One region of the Labrys sp. 22185 genome, then DNA from elsewhere that is predicted to be linked to it. Evidence: predicted binding sites of a transcription regulator. Region 1 holds the regulator's gene; each other region holds the start of a gene.

The links. Region 1 encodes LexA, which represses DNA repair genes until DNA is damaged. Its sites were predicted from a motif close to TGTTCNNNNTGTGTTCNG; they were not measured.
Region 2: the regulator LexA is predicted to act here: its motif matches at 2,880-2,897, upstream of ACTJKX_RS21475 (YifB family Mg chelatase-like AAA ATPase).
Region 3: the regulator LexA is predicted to act here: its motif matches at 1,942-1,959, upstream of dinB (DNA polymerase IV).
Region 4: the regulator LexA is predicted to act here: its motif matches at 1,806-1,823, upstream of uvrA (excinuclease ABC subunit UvrA).

The regions. Positions count from the first base shown of each region.
Region 1 is NZ_JBQEPH010000015.1:90,158-94,702, reverse strand. Features, by position in the region: gene ACTJKX_RS24805 (hypothetical protein) at 1-375, shown strand, start outside; gene ACTJKX_RS24800 (TOBE domain-containing protein) at 592-798, shown strand; gene ACTJKX_RS24795 (pentapeptide repeat-containing protein) at 910-1,593, opposite strand; gene lexA (transcriptional repressor LexA) at 1,622-2,344, opposite strand; gene ACTJKX_RS24785 (molybdopterin molybdotransferase MoeA) at 2,457-3,677, opposite strand; gene moaC (cyclic pyranopterin monophosphate synthase MoaC) at 3,674-4,177, opposite strand; gene trpC (indole-3-glycerol phosphate synthase TrpC) at 4,174-4,545, opposite strand, start outside.
Region 2 is NZ_JBQEPH010000011.1:138,594-143,138, reverse strand. Features, by position in the region: gene ACTJKX_RS21490 (NUDIX hydrolase) at 1-313, shown strand, start outside; gene ACTJKX_RS21485 (lipase family protein) at 467-1,681, opposite strand; gene ACTJKX_RS21480 (DMT family transporter) at 1,881-2,804, opposite strand; gene ACTJKX_RS21475 (YifB family Mg chelatase-like AAA ATPase) at 2,947-4,485, shown strand.
Region 3 is NZ_JBQEPH010000012.1:125,071-129,615, forward strand. Features, by position in the region: gene ACTJKX_RS22330 (DUF1236 domain-containing protein) at 189-608, shown strand; gene dinB (DNA polymerase IV) at 651-1,919, opposite strand; gene ACTJKX_RS22340 (hypothetical protein) at 2,344-3,795, shown strand; gene ACTJKX_RS22345 (hypothetical protein) at 3,818-4,545, shown strand, end outside.
Region 4 is NZ_JBQEPH010000002.1:149,832-154,376, forward strand. Features, by position in the region: gene uvrA (excinuclease ABC subunit UvrA) at 1-1,730, opposite strand, end outside; gene arfB (alternative ribosome rescue aminoacyl-tRNA hydrolase ArfB) at 1,875-2,300, shown strand; gene ACTJKX_RS05215 (HAD-IA family hydrolase) at 2,341-2,997, opposite strand; gene ACTJKX_RS05220 (regulatory protein RecX) at 3,130-3,660, shown strand; gene ACTJKX_RS05225 (DUF2938 domain-containing protein) at 3,726-4,205, shown strand; gene ACTJKX_RS05230 (MEKHLA domain-containing protein) at 4,210-4,545, opposite strand, start outside.

The DNA of each region.
Region 1 (4,545 bases):
GCGGAAACACTGCACGGCAATGACGGCAACGACGTCATCGCCGGCGGCGTTGGAGCCGACATCCTTTGGGGGGAGGGCGGCAACGACATCTTCAAACTGCTGGGCGTCAAGGACAGCGGATTGACCCGTGCGGCAACCGACACGATCATGGACTTCACCCAAGGCGAGGACAAAATCGACCTCAGTTTTCAGGAGTTCCACAGCCTGATCGCCAATAGCGATTTCACCGGCTCGTCGGGTGAACTGCGTTATATCTTCCAGGGTGGGCAGACCATGCTGCAGGGCGATATAAATGGTGACAAGAAGGCGGATTTTCAGATCGCGATCCAGGGCACGGTCAATTTGCAAAGCAGCGACATCATCGGCCTCACCTGAGCGTTGGCTACATCGCGTCTGAGCGAGAAGGTGGCGGCCCCATGGGCCTCCGCCCGCAATTTTCGGGGTAACGATCGCGCGTTTTGAGGCGGTTACCCCGATCGTACCCGCCGTCTGGAAGGGGCCACCACCACGCTAATTTCACCAGTATTTGCCGGTGGACATTGCTTCAGGAATGATGATGATCGCGTCTTTCGCGTCGCCAAGGGAAGTTTCATGAAAATCAGCGCCCGCAACCAGATCAAGGGCACGATCAAGAGCGTGACGAAGGGGCAGACGACCTCCCACATCCAGCTCGAGGTCAACGGCACCATCATTACCGCGTCGATCACCAATGAGGCCGTCGACGACCTCAATCTCAAGCCCGGCCAGAATGCCTATGCCGTCATCAAGGCCTCAGACGTCATGATTGCTGTCGACTGACCTGTCTTCCCGGTTCATGACGACCTTCGGCGGTGCTCGGGCGAATAGTGGTTCGAGCACTCCTGGTTGCCTGGTGTCGAGCGGATTAGCCTGCGAATTCCGAAGGCTCTCTCAGGCAATCCGCAAGCCCAGTTCGGCCAGCAATTGGCCGGCCTGGCCTTTCGAGATCGTGGCGCCCTTGAAATAACGGGTGTCTGCCAGCTTCAGCCCGCCGAGATCGGCACCGCGCAAGTCGGCACCCTCGAAGCGAGCATCGACAAGATTGGCATCACGCAGACTGCATTCCTCGAAGATCGCCTCGCGAAAATCACATTGGCGCAAATCGGCCTGGGTGAAGTCGAGGCGACGCAGCACGCTCTTTCGGAAGGAAAAGGCCGGCAGCTTGGCCGACATCAGCAGAACTTCCTCGAAAACCAGCCCCAGCCCCGAGGTTTCGGAGAGGTCCGCCCCGGTCAGCTTGCAACCGGTAAAAGCCGTCGAGGCCGCCTTGGCGCGCCGGAAGCTGGTATTGCTGTAATCACCGGTGCGGAACGCCGCTTCCTCTAGGTCCGTGCCACGGAAATCGGCGCCGCTCGCCTTGCAGTTGCGCCAGAGTGTATTGGCAAGCCTGGCGCCGACCAGCTTGGCGTTTCTGAGCCTGCAGCGCTCGAAGGCCCAATGAGAGAGATCGAGACGCGAAAGATCGCACTCCTCCATCTCGCAATCGACGAGGGAATGGGGAAGCTTCGTCGCGAGCAGGTTTTCGACATCGCGGCGCCGCAAGCTGCAGTTCGCGATCGCGCGAAGCGCGTTCATAGCCGGCAAGCCACGATGTCGGCCACGCTCAATAGCGACGGAACAAACCGACCAGCTTGCCCTGGATCTGCACCCGGTCGGGCCCGAAGATACGGGTTTCATAGGCCGGATTGGCGGCCTCCAGTGCGATGGAGGCTCCGCGCTTGCGCAGGCGCTTGAGTGTCGCCTCCTCGTCGTCGATCAGTGCCACGACGATGTCGCCGGTATCGGCGTGGTCCTGGCGGCGGATAAGCACGGTGTCATTGTCGAAGATACCGGCTTCGATCATGGAATCGCCGCGCACTTCCAGGGCGAAATGATCGCCGGAGGACAACATTTCCGGCGTGACGCTGATGGTGTGGCTCTTGGACTGGATGGCGGAGACCGGCGTGCCGGCGGCGATACGCCCCATCACCGGGACGAGGACCGGCCGGCCGACCTCGTCGTCAATTTCAGGCCTGACGGGGCGAACCTTGCCGAGATTGCCCTCGATTACATTGGGGCGGAAACCACGCTGGGAAGAGGCGAGCGACAGGCCGCCACCGCTCGGCACCGCCGATTCGGGCAGGCGCACCACTTCCAGCGCACGGGCGCGGTTGGGCAGGCGCCGAATGAAGCCACGCTCCTCCAGCGCCATGATCAGGCGGTGAATGCCGGACTTAGACCTGAGGTCCAGTGCTTCCTTCATCTCATCGAAGGAAGGAGGCACACCCTGTTCCTTCAGGCGCTCATGAATGAACCGAAGCAATTCATGTTGTTTCTTGGTCAGCATGGCTATCCCGTCGTGGCGGCCGCGAATCACGGTGAAGGTGTAAACAAAACAAGAACAGTGCTACATGTTCCTACTGTGTTCTGCAACAATGAAGTTCAGGTTAAAGACGTGGTCAATAGCCGGCCGCACGAAGATCGATGATCTCGCAGGTCTCACCCGCCTTTGCTTCGGGTGCGAAGGGCGGCCGGATCACCAGGCAGTCGGCATGCTGCATCACGCTGACGAGCGACGAATCCTGCAGTGCCAATGGCTCCACCTTGAGGATGTCTGACGTATCGTCAAGCAGGAAGCGGGCCCGTATATAGTCCTCGCGGACATCGTTGGCCGGCCAGGAGCGGGCAAAGACGGCCTTGCGGCGTGGCGGGCCGGCGTCGGAACGGCCAAGCAACGCGCGCAGCAGCGGCACCAGGAAGAGGACGCCGCAAACCACGGAGGAGACCGGATTGCCCGGCAGTCCGAGGATGTGCATGGCGCCGAGCCGCCCATGCAGCAGCGGCTTGCCTGGCCGCATCGCGATTTTCCAGAAGCCGAGCCGCATGCCTTCGCGGGTCAACGCGGTCTGTATCAGATCGTGATCGCCGACGGAGGCGCCACCGATGGTGACGAGCACATCGGCCTTTTCGGCGCGAGCTCGCTTGATGGCGGCTTCCAGGGCCGGGAAGTCGTCGCTGGCGATGCCGAGGTCGAGCACTTCGCCGCCTTCGGCCTCGACAAGGGCGCGGATGGCGAAATTGTTGGAGGCAACGATCTGGTTTTCGCCGATGGCCTGGCCGGGCAATACCAGTTCGTCGCCGGTGGCGAGGATGGCGACCTTGGGGCGGCGGTGGACCGGCAGACCAGGGTGGTTCATTGCGGCGGCGAGGGCGATATCGCGGGGGCCGATGACGGTTCCAGGCCTCAGGGCCTCACGGCCTTCGGCAAAATCCAGTCCGCGGCCCCGGATATGCTGGCCGGGCTTGGCCGTGGCCTCCAGGATGACGCGATTGCCGTCGCGCCGGGTCTGTTCCTGGATCACCACGGTGTCGGCGCCGTCAGGTACGGGCGCGCCCGTAAAGATGCGCACGGCCTGGTTCTCGCCGACCCGACCGGCATAGCCATGCCCGGCGGCAGACTCGCCGATCAATTCGAGGCTGGCTCCCTGCTTGGCGTCATCCACGCGTACTGCATAACCGTCCATGGCCGAGGCGTTGAAGCCGGGCTGGGTTCTCAGCGCGGTGATGGCGGAAGCAAGCACGCGTCCGCGCGTGGCGTGCAGTGGCACGGTTTCGACAGGAAGCGGGGTGACGCCGGCAACCACCTTGGCCAGCGCGTCCGCGACGGGAAGCAGGCTCATGGATTTTCCTCCGCATGCCAATCGCCGGATTTGCCGCCGGACTTCTCTACGAGCCTGATCGCCTCGATGCGCATGCCCCGGTCGGCGGCTTTGACCATGTCATAGATGGTCAGGCAGGCGACGGAAACAGCGGTCAGCGCTTCCATCTCCACGCCGGTCTGACCCGCGACCTTGGCTGTCGCCCGCACCGTCAGACCGGGCAGAGCGGTGTCGGGCTCGATCTCGACGGCGACCTTGCTGAGGAGCAGCGGGTGGCAGAGCGGAATGAGTTCATGGGTTTTCTTGGCGGCCATGATACCGGCGATGCGGGCCGTGGCGCGAACATCACCTTTCTTGGCATCGCCCGACAACACGAGGTCGAGCGTCTCGCGCTGCATCACCACCCGCCCTTCGGCGACTGCGGTGCGGCTCGTCACGGCCTTTTGCGAAACATCGACCATGTTCGCCTCGCCGGAGGCGTCGAGATGGGTAAGGCCAGGATTCGTATTTTGCCGGCTCATGCCGCCTGGTCCACAGACAGCAGGGCACGCGTGGCGGCGGCGACGTCGGCCTGGCGCATCAGGCTCTCGCCGACCAGGAAGGTGTTGACATCAGCCTTCTGCAGGCGCTGGACGTCGCCGGGTGTGAAGATGCCGCTTTCGCCGACCAGGAGACGATCGCCGGGTACCAGCGGCGCCAGTGTCTCGGTCGTCTCCAGGCGGGTGACAAAGTCGTTGAGATCGCGATTGTTGATGCCGATCATGCCGACATCGAGCGTGAGGGACCGCTCGAGCTCGTCGTGATTGTGGATCTCGCACAGCACGTCGAGGGACCAGTCCTTGGCGGCCGCGATCAGCGCACGGGCTTCGGCGTCGGTGACGCTGGCCAT
Region 2 (4,545 bases), on a different contig from region 1:
TTGGTCGATCCCGAAAGGATGGCCGATGAAGGGGCGCAACGATTGGGAAGCCGCACGAATCGAGGCAGAGCAGGAGGCCGGGCTGGTCGGGACCGTAGGCGAAAAACCCTGCGGCAGCTTCATCTATTGGAAACGCCAGGCTGAGCACTTCGATCTTGTCGAGGTCTGCGTCTACCCTCTGCATGTGAATGCGACCTTGCCGACCTGGAAGGAGATCGGCCAGCGCCAGGTGCGCTGGGTCCTGCCGGCCGATGCGGCCCTCGTCGTCGAGGAGCCGGGACTGTCCTCGTTGTTGCAGGGAATGAAACGCTGAAGCGTTTCGCGCGTCGCCATCGGGGACACCGGTTCAGCGCAAGAGATCGGCAGGCGAGCCAGTGCTATCGACTCACTCGATGAGCCCGGTCTGCGATCTCCTGGTTTTCGAGCAGATATGGGACGGCCAGGGGCGGCATTCCGCGTACCGGCCTCATGGTATCCCGGCGCAGGCACTTTGTGCCGGAACGCCCTTGAAGCGATCGGCGAACCAGTTGGGAAGGGCCGCGACAGCGACGGGCACGATGTTTTCGTGGTCGAGGCCCTTGCTCTCGCGGTAGTCGACTGTCACGCCCTGCTGGCAAAGATCCCGGGCAACCTTGCGGTTGAGCTCGACGGGCACGGCAATGTCCTTGTCCCCCTGGAAGAAGACGAACGGCACGTTCCTGACCGGCAGGAAGGCATCGTTCGCTTCCAGCCATTGGCGCCAGGGCTTGCCCGGCTGCAGGCCATCGCGATTCGCGAAGAGCGTGGTCGGCTTCCCCTCCGTCTTCTCCGCGATCGCCCAGCAGCCCGCGCTCAGATGTTCGAGCATTTCCAGTCCGTCGGTCGACAGCACATCCCGCAGCGCGAGTTCGGGATGGCCGACCCGCAGGCCGACCATGCGGGAGATATAATAGCCACCCGTGACTGTCGTGGTCAGGTCGTATTCGGTCAGATCCCAGTGCCGGGAAGCCGGGGCGATTTCCCCCGCGCCGAGCAATTCGAGCTCGGGGGCATAGGCCTGCTGGAGATGGGCAAGCCAGAGCGATGTCTGCCCGCCTTGCGACCAGCCATATTCGACGAAGCGCGGCCCGGCATCCGCGCCGGGAAACGTCTGGGCAAGGCGCACCGCGTCCAGGGAGGCCTTGGCCTGGGCAGCGCCGTTGAGATAGGCCGTGGAGCCGGGCGTGCCCAGCCCCTGGTAGTCGCTCGCGACGACCACGAAGCCCTTGTCCAGCATCTGCTCCAGGGCGGGGATGCGAATGCCCCATTTGTCGACGAGGCTGCGCCGGGAGGGCGCGCAGCTATCCTGCATGCCGGCCGTTTCGTGGTTCCAGAGCACGAGGTGCCCAGGCTGCTTCCTGGAGGCGGCGGGCAGGTAGATCTCGCCGGACACATAGGTAAGCTTGCCGTCGGCCCCTTCCGTCACATAGACGACGTTCCAGGCCTTGGCGCCCTTTGGAGCGTCGAAACGTTGCTGCACCCAATAGATGTCACCGCGCTTGGCGCCGGCCGGCACCTCGGTGGGCACGTCGTCCCAGAAGGCTGACCCCTGGGGACCGGTCCTGAGCTCCATCGAGGAAGTCGGAGCTGCCGCGAGCGGGCGGGCCGCCAGGGCCGACAACAGCAAGGCTCCGATAACCGCAAGGGCATATGACAATTTCATGCGCGCCTCCCCAATCTGTCTCTTTTGTTTTTCCTCATGGCCTGTTTGGCGGCAGAGGATGTAGAGCTTGGGGGAATGTTGCAGAGGGCGGAAATCGCTACAAATAGTATGTTGGCCGCCAGACATAACCGATAGGTTATGAGAGACAGACTCACTATTCCTCGAATCGCATGGGCTTGAAGAGCCAAGGCGAGGCTTATCATCCGAGCTTTCGGGCTGGCATCGTCATGGCGACGACACCGACGACCACACAGGCCAGGCCCACCCAAGCCGTCGAGGATAACGTTTCTCCAAGAAACAGGACGCCGATCGCAACACCGATCGGCACCCGAAGATAAGCCTGTGCGGTCGTGCCGACGGAACCGAGCGTTTGCACGAGCCGGAAATAGATCACGAAAGCCAGCGCCGTCGAGAAAACAGAAAGCGCAAGGAGAGCCAGCACGGAAGTGGCACTGGGAGCCAAGGTCCAGGGGCGATCGACGATGAGACTGGCCGGCACCAGGACCATCGCGCCTGAGACCAGCGAGCCGGCGGCCGGTATCATCGGATCGAGCCCCCTGAAGGACTTGCTGAAGATCGCGGCGCCGGCATAGCAGAGCGTGGCGGCGACGATGGCGAGCTGCGCGCCCATTTCATGCCCGAAGCCGCCGAGCGCCTCCACGCCGACGATCAGGCAGGTTCCGATCAGCCCTGCCGCAACGCCGAACAGCTTGCGGCCGGTGACGGCTTCGTGGCGGGTGAGCGCCGCCGTCAGCAGGAAGGCGAAGATTGGCGAGGTGGAATTCAGGATCGTCGCAAGGCCCGCATCGGTCGTCTGTTCGGCCCAGGCGATCAGGGTGAAAGGCACGACGCTGTTGAGGCAGGCCTGAAGAGCGAAGCGCTCCCATATCCGCCGATCCGCCGGCAATCCCAGCCCGCGCAGCCGGAGGACGGCGACGAGAATGGCTCCTGCAATCAGGGTCCTGGCGGCGATCAACGTGACCGGTGGAATGGTTTCGACGCCGACCTTGATAAAGGCGTAGGACGCTCCCCAAAGGGCAGAAAGCGCCAGAAGCAACACCGGTTGGTTTGCCATGTTCGCCATGCCGGCCATCGCGTTCCCGTTCTCATCGAGGCTGTTCATGCCCTCCTGCCTAGCTGGAACCGCAGCCGAATGTTTCGGTGCTCACCGAACTGTCGAGCACCGATAGTCACGTTTTGTTCTCATTTTGCTTGGCGATGCCGCGCTTCCTCGCTATCGTTGGGCAGGCTGACGGGGAAACGAGATGGTATCGCGCGTCGCGACGGTGGCATTCGAGGGCGTGGAAGCGCGCCAGGTCGACGTGCAGGTCCAGATCATGACCGGTTCGGTGGTGTTCACCATCGTCGGCCTGCCCGACAAGGCGGTATCGGAAGCGCGCGAAAGGGTGCGCGCCGCCCTGACCGCCGCCGGCCTGGCCCTGCCGGCCAAGCGCATCACCGTCAATCTCGCCCCGGCCGACCTGCCCAAGGAAGGCTCGCATTTCGACCTGCCCATCGCGCTCGGGGTGATGGCCGCCATCGGCGCCATTCCGCATGATGCGCTGGAGGGCTACTGCGTGCTGGGCGAGCTCGGCCTCGACGGCACCATCACCAAGGTCGCCGGCGTGCTGCCATCGGCCGTCGCCGCCAATGGCCGCGGGCTCGGCCTGATCTGCCCGGCCGCCTGCGGGCCGGAAGCGGCCTGGGCCAGTCCCGAGATGGACATTCTCGCCCCGCGCTCCCTGATCCAGCTGGTCAATCATTTCAAGGGCACGCAGTTGCTCTCCCGCCCGCAGCCGCGTATCGCCGCGGCGCCGGCCACCCTGCCCGATCTCAGGGACATCAAGGGCCAGGAGACCGCCAAGCGCGCCCTGGAAGTGGCGGCCGCCGGCGCGCATAATCTCTTGATGATCGGTCCGGCGGGTTCCGGCAAGTCGATGCTGGCGGCAAGGCTGCCCTCGATCCTGCCGCCCCTGGTGCCGGCCGAGCTCCTGGAAATCTCGATGATCCATTCGGTGGCTGGCCAGCTCGCCGGCGGCGAACTCACCAGCCGGCGCCCCTTCCGCGCGCCCCATCATTCAGCCTCGATGGCGGCGCTCATCGGCGGCGGCATCCATGCCCGGCCGGGCGAAGTCTCGCTCTCCCATCACGGCGTGCTCTTCCTCGACGAGATGCCGGAATTCGCGCCGCAGACCCTCGATGCCCTGCGCCAGCCGCTGGAATCGGGCGAGGCCGTGATCGCCAGGGCGAATGCCCGCGTCGCCTATCCCGCGCGGATCCAGCTCGTCGCGGCGATGAACCCCTGCCGCTGCGGCAAGGCCAACGATCCCGGCTTCGCCTGCCGGCGCGGGCCGGTGGAGCGCTGCGCCGCCGACTACCAGGCCCGCATTTCCGGCCCGCTGCTCGACCGCATCGACATCGTCGTCGAGGTGCCCGCCGTCTCGGCCGCAGACCTCATCCTGCCGCCGCCCGCCGAGGGGTCGGCCGAAGTGGCGGCCCGCGTCGCCGAGGCCCGGGACCGCGCCGCCCGGCGCTACCGCACGCTCGGCCTGCCCGACAGCTCGACCAATGCCAGCGTGCCGGTCAATGTGGTCGAGGAGGTCGCTCGTCCCGATGCCGCGGCCACCAAGCTGTTGCGCGATGCCTCGGAGGCCATGCGCCTGTCCGCCCGCGGTTTCCACCGCGTGCTGCGCGTTTCGCGCACCCTGGCCGATCTCGACGGCGAGGCCGATGTCGGCCGGATCCACATCGCCGAGGCGCTGAGCTACCGGGCGCGGACGGACAGGGCGACGGTGCTGGCGTGAGCGAAAGCGCACCATCAGCGGCAGAATGACGGATTATCGATGGCATCCGCCACTCCTTCA
Region 3 (4,545 bases), on a different contig from region 1:
GAATAGAATCTCGTGCGCTTTGTTGCCCTCCCCCGGCGCGAAGCAGTTGACCAGGCGGGACCTCCTGTAACAATCGGTATTCCTTTGTGAAGGAAGGCGGCGCAGCACCAGTGGAACCTCGCCACGCCAACGCAGTTCGGCCCACGATTCCCACAGCGGGACAATCCGATGTGAACAGGAGGTCGACAATGACTGCAAGATCAATGCTTTTCGTGACGAGCTTGGCACTTTGCATCGCTGCACCGTCGGCGGTACTCGCCCAGGGCGTACTGCCCGGGGCCAAGGAAGGGGCCGAACAAGGTAACGACGCCGCGGGACCGGTCGGCGGTGTCGTCGGAGGCGCGGTGGGTGCCGTCACCGGCGGGATCAACGGGTTGATTGGTATTAAAGAGAGGCCGCGTTTCAAGAAATACGTGATCGAACAGCATCCCCGCGTGTTCAGGTACGACCAGCCGGTAGCGGTTGGTACAGTCCTGCCCTCAGACGGCGTCGAATATTATGAAGTGCCCGCCGAGTACGGGCATATCAGCTATCGATACGCGTATGTGAACGACGAGGTCGTCCTTGTCGACCCAGGGACGCGGCGGATCGTGCAGATCGTGCAATAGGCAAATTAACGCGCGCAGGGCTGTGCATCGTTACGGCCCTGCTTATCCGTCCGCCTCATAGCCACCCAGTTCTTTCTGCGCAAGTTCTCTGAACGCATCCGGAACAGACCGCTTCCGATGCAGCGCCGCCGTTGCGTAGCCCACCGCGTCACGCCCGAAACGCCGGCGGATCGCATCCATGGCACGATCGGCTGTTTCTCTTGCGGCTCCCGGGCTGGCGCCGCGCTGCCGTTTCTCGTCGGGAAGGGCGAGTGGAAGATCGAGCTGGATCTCCCGCTCTTTGTGCAAATGGGAAACGGAAACCGCAACCAGCGTGATGATGGTCTCTCGCGGGTGATCGGCAAGCGCGATGCGCACCAGCCTGGTGGCAATCTCCGCCAGCACAATCGTCGCTGCGACCGGCGCCTCCAGCGTTGCCGACCGCGTGACGGCACGCATGTCGGCAAACCGGACGCGCACGGTCACGGTCCAGCCGGCCAGGGCCTTGGCGCGAAGGCGCGAGGCGACGCGATCGGCAAGCTGAAGCACGACCGGCACGAACACGCCTTCGATGGCGGGTTGCCGCCCCAGCGCGGATTGCGCGCCGGCGGATCGGGCTCTGTGCTGCGTGCGGATTCGGCGGGGATCCCGGTTCCAGGCGAGTGAGCGGAGCTTTTCGCCAGCCGCGCGCCCCAGAAGCCGCTCGATCGAGTGGCCGGGCGTATTGGCGAGCTGCCCGATGGTAAGAATGCCACGCTCCTTGAGCCTGGCCTCGGTCACCGGCCCGACACCCCACATCAGGCCGACCGGGAGGTCATGAAGAAAGTCGAGCTCGTGAGCCGGATCGACGACGACGAGGCCGTCCGGCTTTGCGACCTGGGAAGCGATCTTGGCCAGGTGCTTTGTCCGCGCGACGCCGATGGAGATCGGTAGACCCAACTCGTTCCGCACACGCTCTCGAATGGTTGCCGCGATATCGGCCGGCGTCCCGAAGAGATGGGTGCAGCCGGCGACATCGGCGAAAGCCTCATCGATCGAGATACGCTCTACCAGCGGCGTGAAGTCCCCCAGGACGGCGATCGCCGCATCGCCAAGACGCTGATATTCGTCGAAATGCCCACCAACGAAAAGGAGTTGCGGACACAGCTCCCTCGCCTTGCGGCCCGACATGCCGCCATGCACCCCGAAAGCCTTGGCCTCGTAACTCGCCGCCAGCACCACCCCGCCGCCGACGGCGATCGGCCTTCCGCGCAGATTGGGGTCGAGGAGTTGCTCGACCGAGGCATAGAAGGCGTCGAGGTCGGCGTGGAGAATGGTGGCAAGGGTTTCCATGACCCGGAATCCCGCATCGCGATGTTCCTTATTTGTTCTAGATAACGAAGGCAAAGTCAAGGCCCTGGAAGCGGCTGGCAGCTCCAGCCCCCGAGCGGTAAGCCAGCGATCGCCGAAACGCTCGGTGCCGCACCAAGCGAAAGCTCGCCGATGGTCTCGTATCCATTGCAGCGCGTGCGTGTTCATTCGCCATCGTCGCGACGGCAAGCATCAAGGCGCCGCTTTCAAGGACGGTACAGCCAGTCCTTCCTGTCACAGAAGGCCACAGGCGCCATGGCAGTACGCACGCCCATGGCTCAACAGACACAATCCTAGGCCCCGGCGGCAAAACCACCGCTATGATAGCCGCAGCACTGCCTATATAACTACGCCGTCGGCTAAAATCGCGACTGATTATTTCGTTTGAGTTTCTGGATATTGCATCTTGAAGAGCACTGCCCTCGCCCGCCTGTTGCAGGGGATCACGAAGCCTTCTCACGACAAGCGTCCCTCGATCGAGACCTTTGCGGATATCGACACGGACCGGCTCGCTGCCGAGCTCAATCTTGCCGGCCGGGGAAGAGAACGCGGCGGCAACGAGGAGCCTGCGACGTCATCCGAGACGATGGACTCGGTCGAGACCCAGATCATCGAGCGTATCGAGGCCGCAAAGAAGGCCGCTCATGCCACCATCGAGGATGAGTTGCGCACCTATGCCGAACGCCTGGCGGCTCTCGATTTCGAGGACAGGTTCACGCAGATCCAGCATACCGCCCCGGCAGCCGTCGGCGATTTCAAGCTGGAAGCACGCGCGGGACGCGACGACCTTTATGCGCTGCGTCGCAACCTGCGCGACCTCGACGCCGAGCAGCAGGCCTTCCGACGCAAGCACAAGATCGACCGCACCGCCCGTGTTCATGGCGGGGCAGCGACCTTCCTGAAAGTCGCCCTCCTCATCGTGATGTTCGTGGTGGAAGCGTTCGCGAATGGCAACTTCCTGGCCAAGGGCAGCGAACAGGGCCTGCTCGGTGGCGTGACCGAAGCCATTTCCTTTGCCGCCCTCAACATTTTCGGCACCTTCATCATCGGCCATTTCGGCGTCAAGCAGATCGCCCACAACAGCGTATTCCGCAAAGGCCTGGGGGTGCTGGCCTTCTGCTTCTACGTGGCCTTTGCCCTCGGCCTCAATCTCGCCTTGGCCCATTATCGCGACGTCTCCCCCCAGTTCCTGGAGGGAGGCGGCGAGCGGGTGATGCAGGTCATGGCCACCACCCCCTTCCAGCTCCGCGATCTCAATTCCTGGCTGTTCTTCGGGCTTGGCCTGATGTTCTCCGTGGTCGCCCTGATCGACAGCCTGACCTTCTCGGATGCCTATCCCGGCTATGCCGAAGTCCAGCACCGCCTCGAAGCGGCCAGGGACGCCTATCGCGACCGCAGGGCGGAACTCGATGAAAACCTGAAGGACGTTCGCGACGAATATCAAGACAGGATGCAGGATATCAGCAGCGACCTGTCCCTGCGGCGGAGCGAGTATGAGGCCATCATCGCCAATCGCGCGCGCATGCTGAAGCTCTTCAGCCAGCATCAGGACCATCTGGAACGAGCGGCCAACACGCTGATCGGTTTCTATCGCGAGGCGAATGCCAAGGCTCGCAAGACGCCGCCTCCGGCCCGTTTCGCAAGCCCCTTCTCGCTTGCAAAGGTCAGCGTGGAGGCCAACACCGAGGGCGAATGGAGCCTGCGCGACCTGCGATCCCGCATCGAACAGATCCAGGCGATGCTGACGGCCGAGGTGAAGGAGATCCACACCGCCTACCAGACCACCATGGACGAATATCAGCAGCTCGACGACGTGGTTCCCGAGCCGGGGATGGGTGATGGCTCGAAACAGGCGTAGGCGCTCGCGCGGTGGAGGCGGTTTGCCGCAATACATCATAGGCGGCCTCCTGCTGCTGGCGGCCGCGGCGGTGGCGATCGGCTTTGCCTATCTCAAGCTGACAGCCAAGGTTCCGCCGAAACTCGATGCGGAGCTGTGCCCCGTCGATGGCCCGACATCCATGACTATCGTCCTGCTCGATGCCTCCGATGCCCTGCCGCCGATCGGCCGTCAGCAATTGGCGACGGAGCTCACCGATCTGGCCGAGGCCACGCCCGAATACGGCCTGTTCGAACTGCGCGTCCTCGAACCCAACGCATCGGGCGGCGCCGTGAAGTTCCGGGCCTGCAATCCGGGTGACGGTTCGAGCGTGGACGCCCTTACCGGCAACAAGGAGCTTGCCAGGCGGAAATGGACGCAGGGGTTCAAGCAACCGCTCGAACGGGCCTTGGCGGCGGATCTGGCCGGCGTTCCCTCCGACAATTCTCCGATCATGGCGACCATCCAGGCGATTGCCGTCGAGCGATTCACGGGAGCCAGGTCGGACAACGTCGCCAAGAAGCTGGTCATCGTCTCCGACATGATCGAGAACGGGCGGGATTACAGCCAGTATCGCGGCGACCTCTCCTTCGCCCGTTTCAAGAAGTCGGTCGCCTACAAGCAATTCAGGACCGATCTTCACGGTGCCGAAATAGGCATCAAATATGTGCAGCGCCAGAAGCCGCCGATCGACAGCGTTGCCCATATCCGGTTCTGGCAGGAATGGATCGC
Region 4 (4,545 bases), on a different contig from region 1:
TCGGCCTGCAGGATGGCATCCTCGTCATGCTCCACCACGATGACGGTGTTGCCGAGTTCGCGCAGGCGCCGCAGCGTTTCGAGCAGGCGCTCGTTGTCGCGTTGGTGCAGGCCGATGGAAGGCTCGTCCAGCACATAGAGCACGCCGCTGAGGCCGGATCCGATCTGCGAGGCCAGGCGGATGCGCTGGCTCTCACCGCCCGAGAGCGTACCGGAATTGCGGGCAAGCGTCAGGTAATCCAGGCCGACATCGACCAGGAAGCGCAGGCGCTCGCGAATCTCCTTGAGGATGCGGACAGCGATCTCGTTCTGCTTGGTGTTGAGCTCGGCCGGCAGCGCTTCGAACCAGTGCTGGGCCTGGCGCACCGACATCGCCGAGATCTCGCCGATATGCTTGTGCGTGACCTTTACCGCCAGGGATTCGGGCTTGAGGCGAAATCCGGCGCAGGCCTTGCATGGCGTGTTCGCCATGAAGCGCGAAATGTCCTCGCGGGCCTGTTCGGAATCTGTCTCCTTCCAGCGCCGCTCCAGATTGGTCACCACGCCTTCGAAAGCCTTGCGGGTCTCATAGGAGCGCAGGCCGTCATCAAAGGAAAAGACGATCTGTTCCTCGCCCGAACCGTAGAGGAACACCTGCTGCACCTTTTCCGGCAGGTCCTTCCAGGGCGTGGTCACGCCGAATTTGTAATGTTTGGCGAGCGCGTCGACCGTCTGGCTGTAATAGGGGCTGGTCGACTTCGCCCAGGGCGCCAGCGCGCCCTTGCGCAGTGACAATGTCTCGTCAGGCACCACTAGCACGGGATCGACTGTCATCTCGGTGCCGATCCCGTCGCAGGACGGGCAGGCACCGAAGGGATTGTTGAAGGAGAACAGCCGCGGTTCGATCTCCGGAATGGTGAAGCCGGAGACGGGGCAGGCAAATTTCTGGCTGAACATCACGCGCTTGGGCGAGCCGTCGGCCTCCTTCTGGTCGGCGAGCTCGACCACGGCAATGCCGTCGGCGAGTTCGAGCGCCGTTTCGAAGGAGTCGGCCAGACGGCTGGCGATGTCGGCGCGCACCACGATGCGGTCCACCACCACGTCGAGGTCATGCTTGAGCTTCTTGTCGAGGGCAGGGGCGTCGGCGATCTCGTAGAAGGTGCCGTCGATCTTGACGCGCTGGAAGCCGCGCTTGAGGAAATCGGCGAGCTCCTTGCGGTATTCGCCCTTGCGCCCGCGCACGACGGGGGCGAGCAGGAACAGGCGGGTGCCTTCCGGCATAGCCATGACCCGGTCCACCATCTGGCTGACCGTCTGGCTTTCGATAGGCAGGCCGGTCGCCGGCGAATAGGGAATGCCGATGCGGGCCCAGAGCAGGCGCATATAGTCATAGATTTCGGTGACCGTCGCCACCGTCGAGCGCGGATTGCGCGATGTGGTCTTCTGCTCGATCGAGATGGCGGGCGACAGGCCGTCGATCTGGTCGACGTCCGGCTTCTGCATCATCTCGAGGAACTGGCGCGCATAGGCCGACAGGCTCTCGACATAGCGGCGCTGCCCTTCGGCATAGATGGTATCGAAGGCAAGCGACGACTTGCCCGAGCCGGAAAGGCCGGTAAAGACTACCAGCTTGTCGCGCGGGATTTCGAGATCGACATTCTTGAGATTGTGCTCGCGAGCGCCGCGCACGGTAATGAAGCGGCGATCGGCAGGCGATGGAACAGCGCTGCCGGAGGTGGGGCGGCCAGACATACGGACGATCCTGTGGGCTTTCAGCCTGAGATAGGCGCTTTGGCTCGCAAATTGAAGGAGGGTGTACGAAAAGACAAGAACAATTCGTGAACTTATCCGCAGAAATTAGCGGCGGCGCGCCAAGCCATACGCTATGCAGGCCGGATGATCGAGATCACACCAACTCTGTCCATCGATGAGCGCGAGATCGTCGAGGATTTCGTACGCTCCTCCGGCCCTGGCGGACAGAACGTCAACAAGCTGTCGACGGCGGTGCAATTGCGTTTCGACATCCGTACTTCGCCTTCACTCCCCAATGAGGTTGCGATCCGGGCTCAGAGGCTCGCCGGGCGCAAGCTGACGCAGGATGGGGTTGTCGTCATTCTTGCCCAGCGTTTCCGCACCCAGGAGCGTAATCGCGAAGATGCCCGCGAGAGGCTGGTTGCGCTTCTGCGCGAGGCGGCGACGCCGCCACCGCCACCCCGCAAGGCGACCAAGCCCTCCAAAGCCGCCAAGGCGCGGCGGCTTGAGTCGAAATCGCGCCGCTCGAACGTCAAATCGCTACGCGGCAGCAAGATTTCGATGGATTGAGATCTGGAAGCGCGCCGCTACCGACCGCCATCATCCTGGCTCATGCCAGGATCAGCGCCTTCACCTCGTCCATCGTCTCGGCGATGTGATCGGCGCCGGCCGCTACCAGGGTTTCCTCGCTGGGGGGCATATGGTGCAGGCCGCCGACGAAGCCGATCGCCGTCATGCCCGCGGCCTTTGCTGCCTTGACGCCGACCACGCTGTCTTCGACCACGACGGTGTCGGCGGGATCCGCGCCGAGCGCCTTTGCCGCATGGAGAAACAGATCCGGCGCCGGTTTCCCCCGCGCCACCAGCTTCGCGCTGAAGATGTTGGGATAGACCAGTTCGAACAGGTTGGTGATGCTGAGGCCGAGACCAAGCTTTGCAGGTGGGCTGTTGGAGGCGACGCAAAAGGGCATAGGCAGGCTTTGGAGCACGTCGCGCACGCCTGGAATGGGTTCCAGACGCTCTACATAGGCCGCTCGCAGCATACTGCGTGTGGTTTCGGCATGGTTCGGCGGCAGCTTGAGTCCGAAATCGTGCTCGAAGCGCTCCTCCAAGGCCTCCTGGGTCAGGCCGAGGAAACGCTGCATCACGTCATGCGCGGTGACTTTTACGCCGAGGGCCGACAAGGCCTCGGCCTCGACTTCGGCCGACAGGATCTCGCTGTCGACGAGAACACCATCGCAATCGAAAATCACCAGAGAGAAGGACATGGGAACCGCCTGATCCAAGAAGACGTGCAGAGGCCGGCGTGCCGCGATTCTTGTCAAGCCAGGTCCGAGCGGGGGGATGATGGCGCGTGGCCACGAGTTCCGGCAAGTTCTTTCCAACGATTCGAGGCTGCCATGTCCATCATCCCGTCGCTGAGCTGCGAAGAAAGCTGGATGCGCAAGTCCGCGCTCCATTATCTCGGCCAGCGATCGACCAGCGTCGCCAACCTCCGTCAGGTCCTGCAGCGAAGGGCACGCCGCAAATTGGGTCCGGAAGCTGACGTCGCCGACCTGATCGAGCGCACGATCGGCTATTGCCGGCAGCTCGGTTTCATCGACGACGCCAGTTTTGTGGAGGCACGCCTTCACGCCGGACGCAGCCGGGGCCTTTCGGCGCGCCGGATCGGCGCTGCCCTGGCTGCCAAGGGCGTCGATCGCACTTTGGTGGCTGAGGCTCTTGCGGGAGAGGAAAGTGACGCAGCCGAAGAAAGGGCCGCTGCACGGCTGGCACAGCGCCGGCGCATCGGTCCCTGGCGCCGGACGGACAAGGAAGCCGAGATCGAACGGGAAATCGCTATATTGGCACGCGGTGGCTTTGCCGTTTCGCTGGCACGCCGCATCATCATCGCGGATCCCGACGAAATCCGCGCTCTTCTCGAAATTTGAAATCTTGCGTCTGCCGAGCGCAGCGTGTTTTGTATGATGAATACAGTCCTCTTGGCGGAATCGGCATGTTCGAACTTTTCTGGCGCGGCGTTGCGATCGGCGTTGGTGCAACGATCCTGATGGATCTATGGGCGATCCTGCTGCACAAATTCTTCGGTGAGAACCTGCCGAACTGGGCGCCTGTCGGCCGTTGGTTCTGGCATCTGAAAGAGGGCCGCGTCTTCCATGACGATATCGGCAAGGCCGCACCCTATGCCCATGAATTGGCGTTGGGCTGGATTGGCCATTACGTGGTTGGCATTCTCTACGGCGTGATCCTGGTGGTCTTCGCCGGAGGGGCCTGGCTGGCGAATCCGACATTCCTGCCGGCCTGGATCCTCGGCATCGTCACGGTGGGGGCTGGCTGGTTCTTGCTGCAACCCGGGCTCGGCATTGGCTGGGCTGCGTCGAAAACGCCCAATCCCACCAAGGTGCGCCTGCTCAATCTGGTTGCGCACACGGTATTCGCGATCGGCCTGTGGGGAACGGCCCTGATCATCCGCTGACGGATCAGGGCAGGTCGCGCCAGGAGGCGAACATGGCGGCCTGGCCATGGCGGATGCCGGCCTCGTCGATGACCTCCCAGACGGTGGCATTCTCGATGAAGAAGCGCCGGCCCGATTTGGCGATGCGCACGCCGCGATAATCGGCGATGAATCCCTGGCTCCTGACCGTATCGAGCAGGCGCTGGCGTTCGTCTCGATCCGGAAATTCCGCCGATAGGCGGGATGGCAATTGCGTCAACTCCTCCCAACCATATTCAAAACAAGCCTGTACAGCCTTGTTTCCATAGATGAAAATGGGATCTGGCTGGGTGTCGTGGGCCAGGAGGCAGAAGGGCGCCTC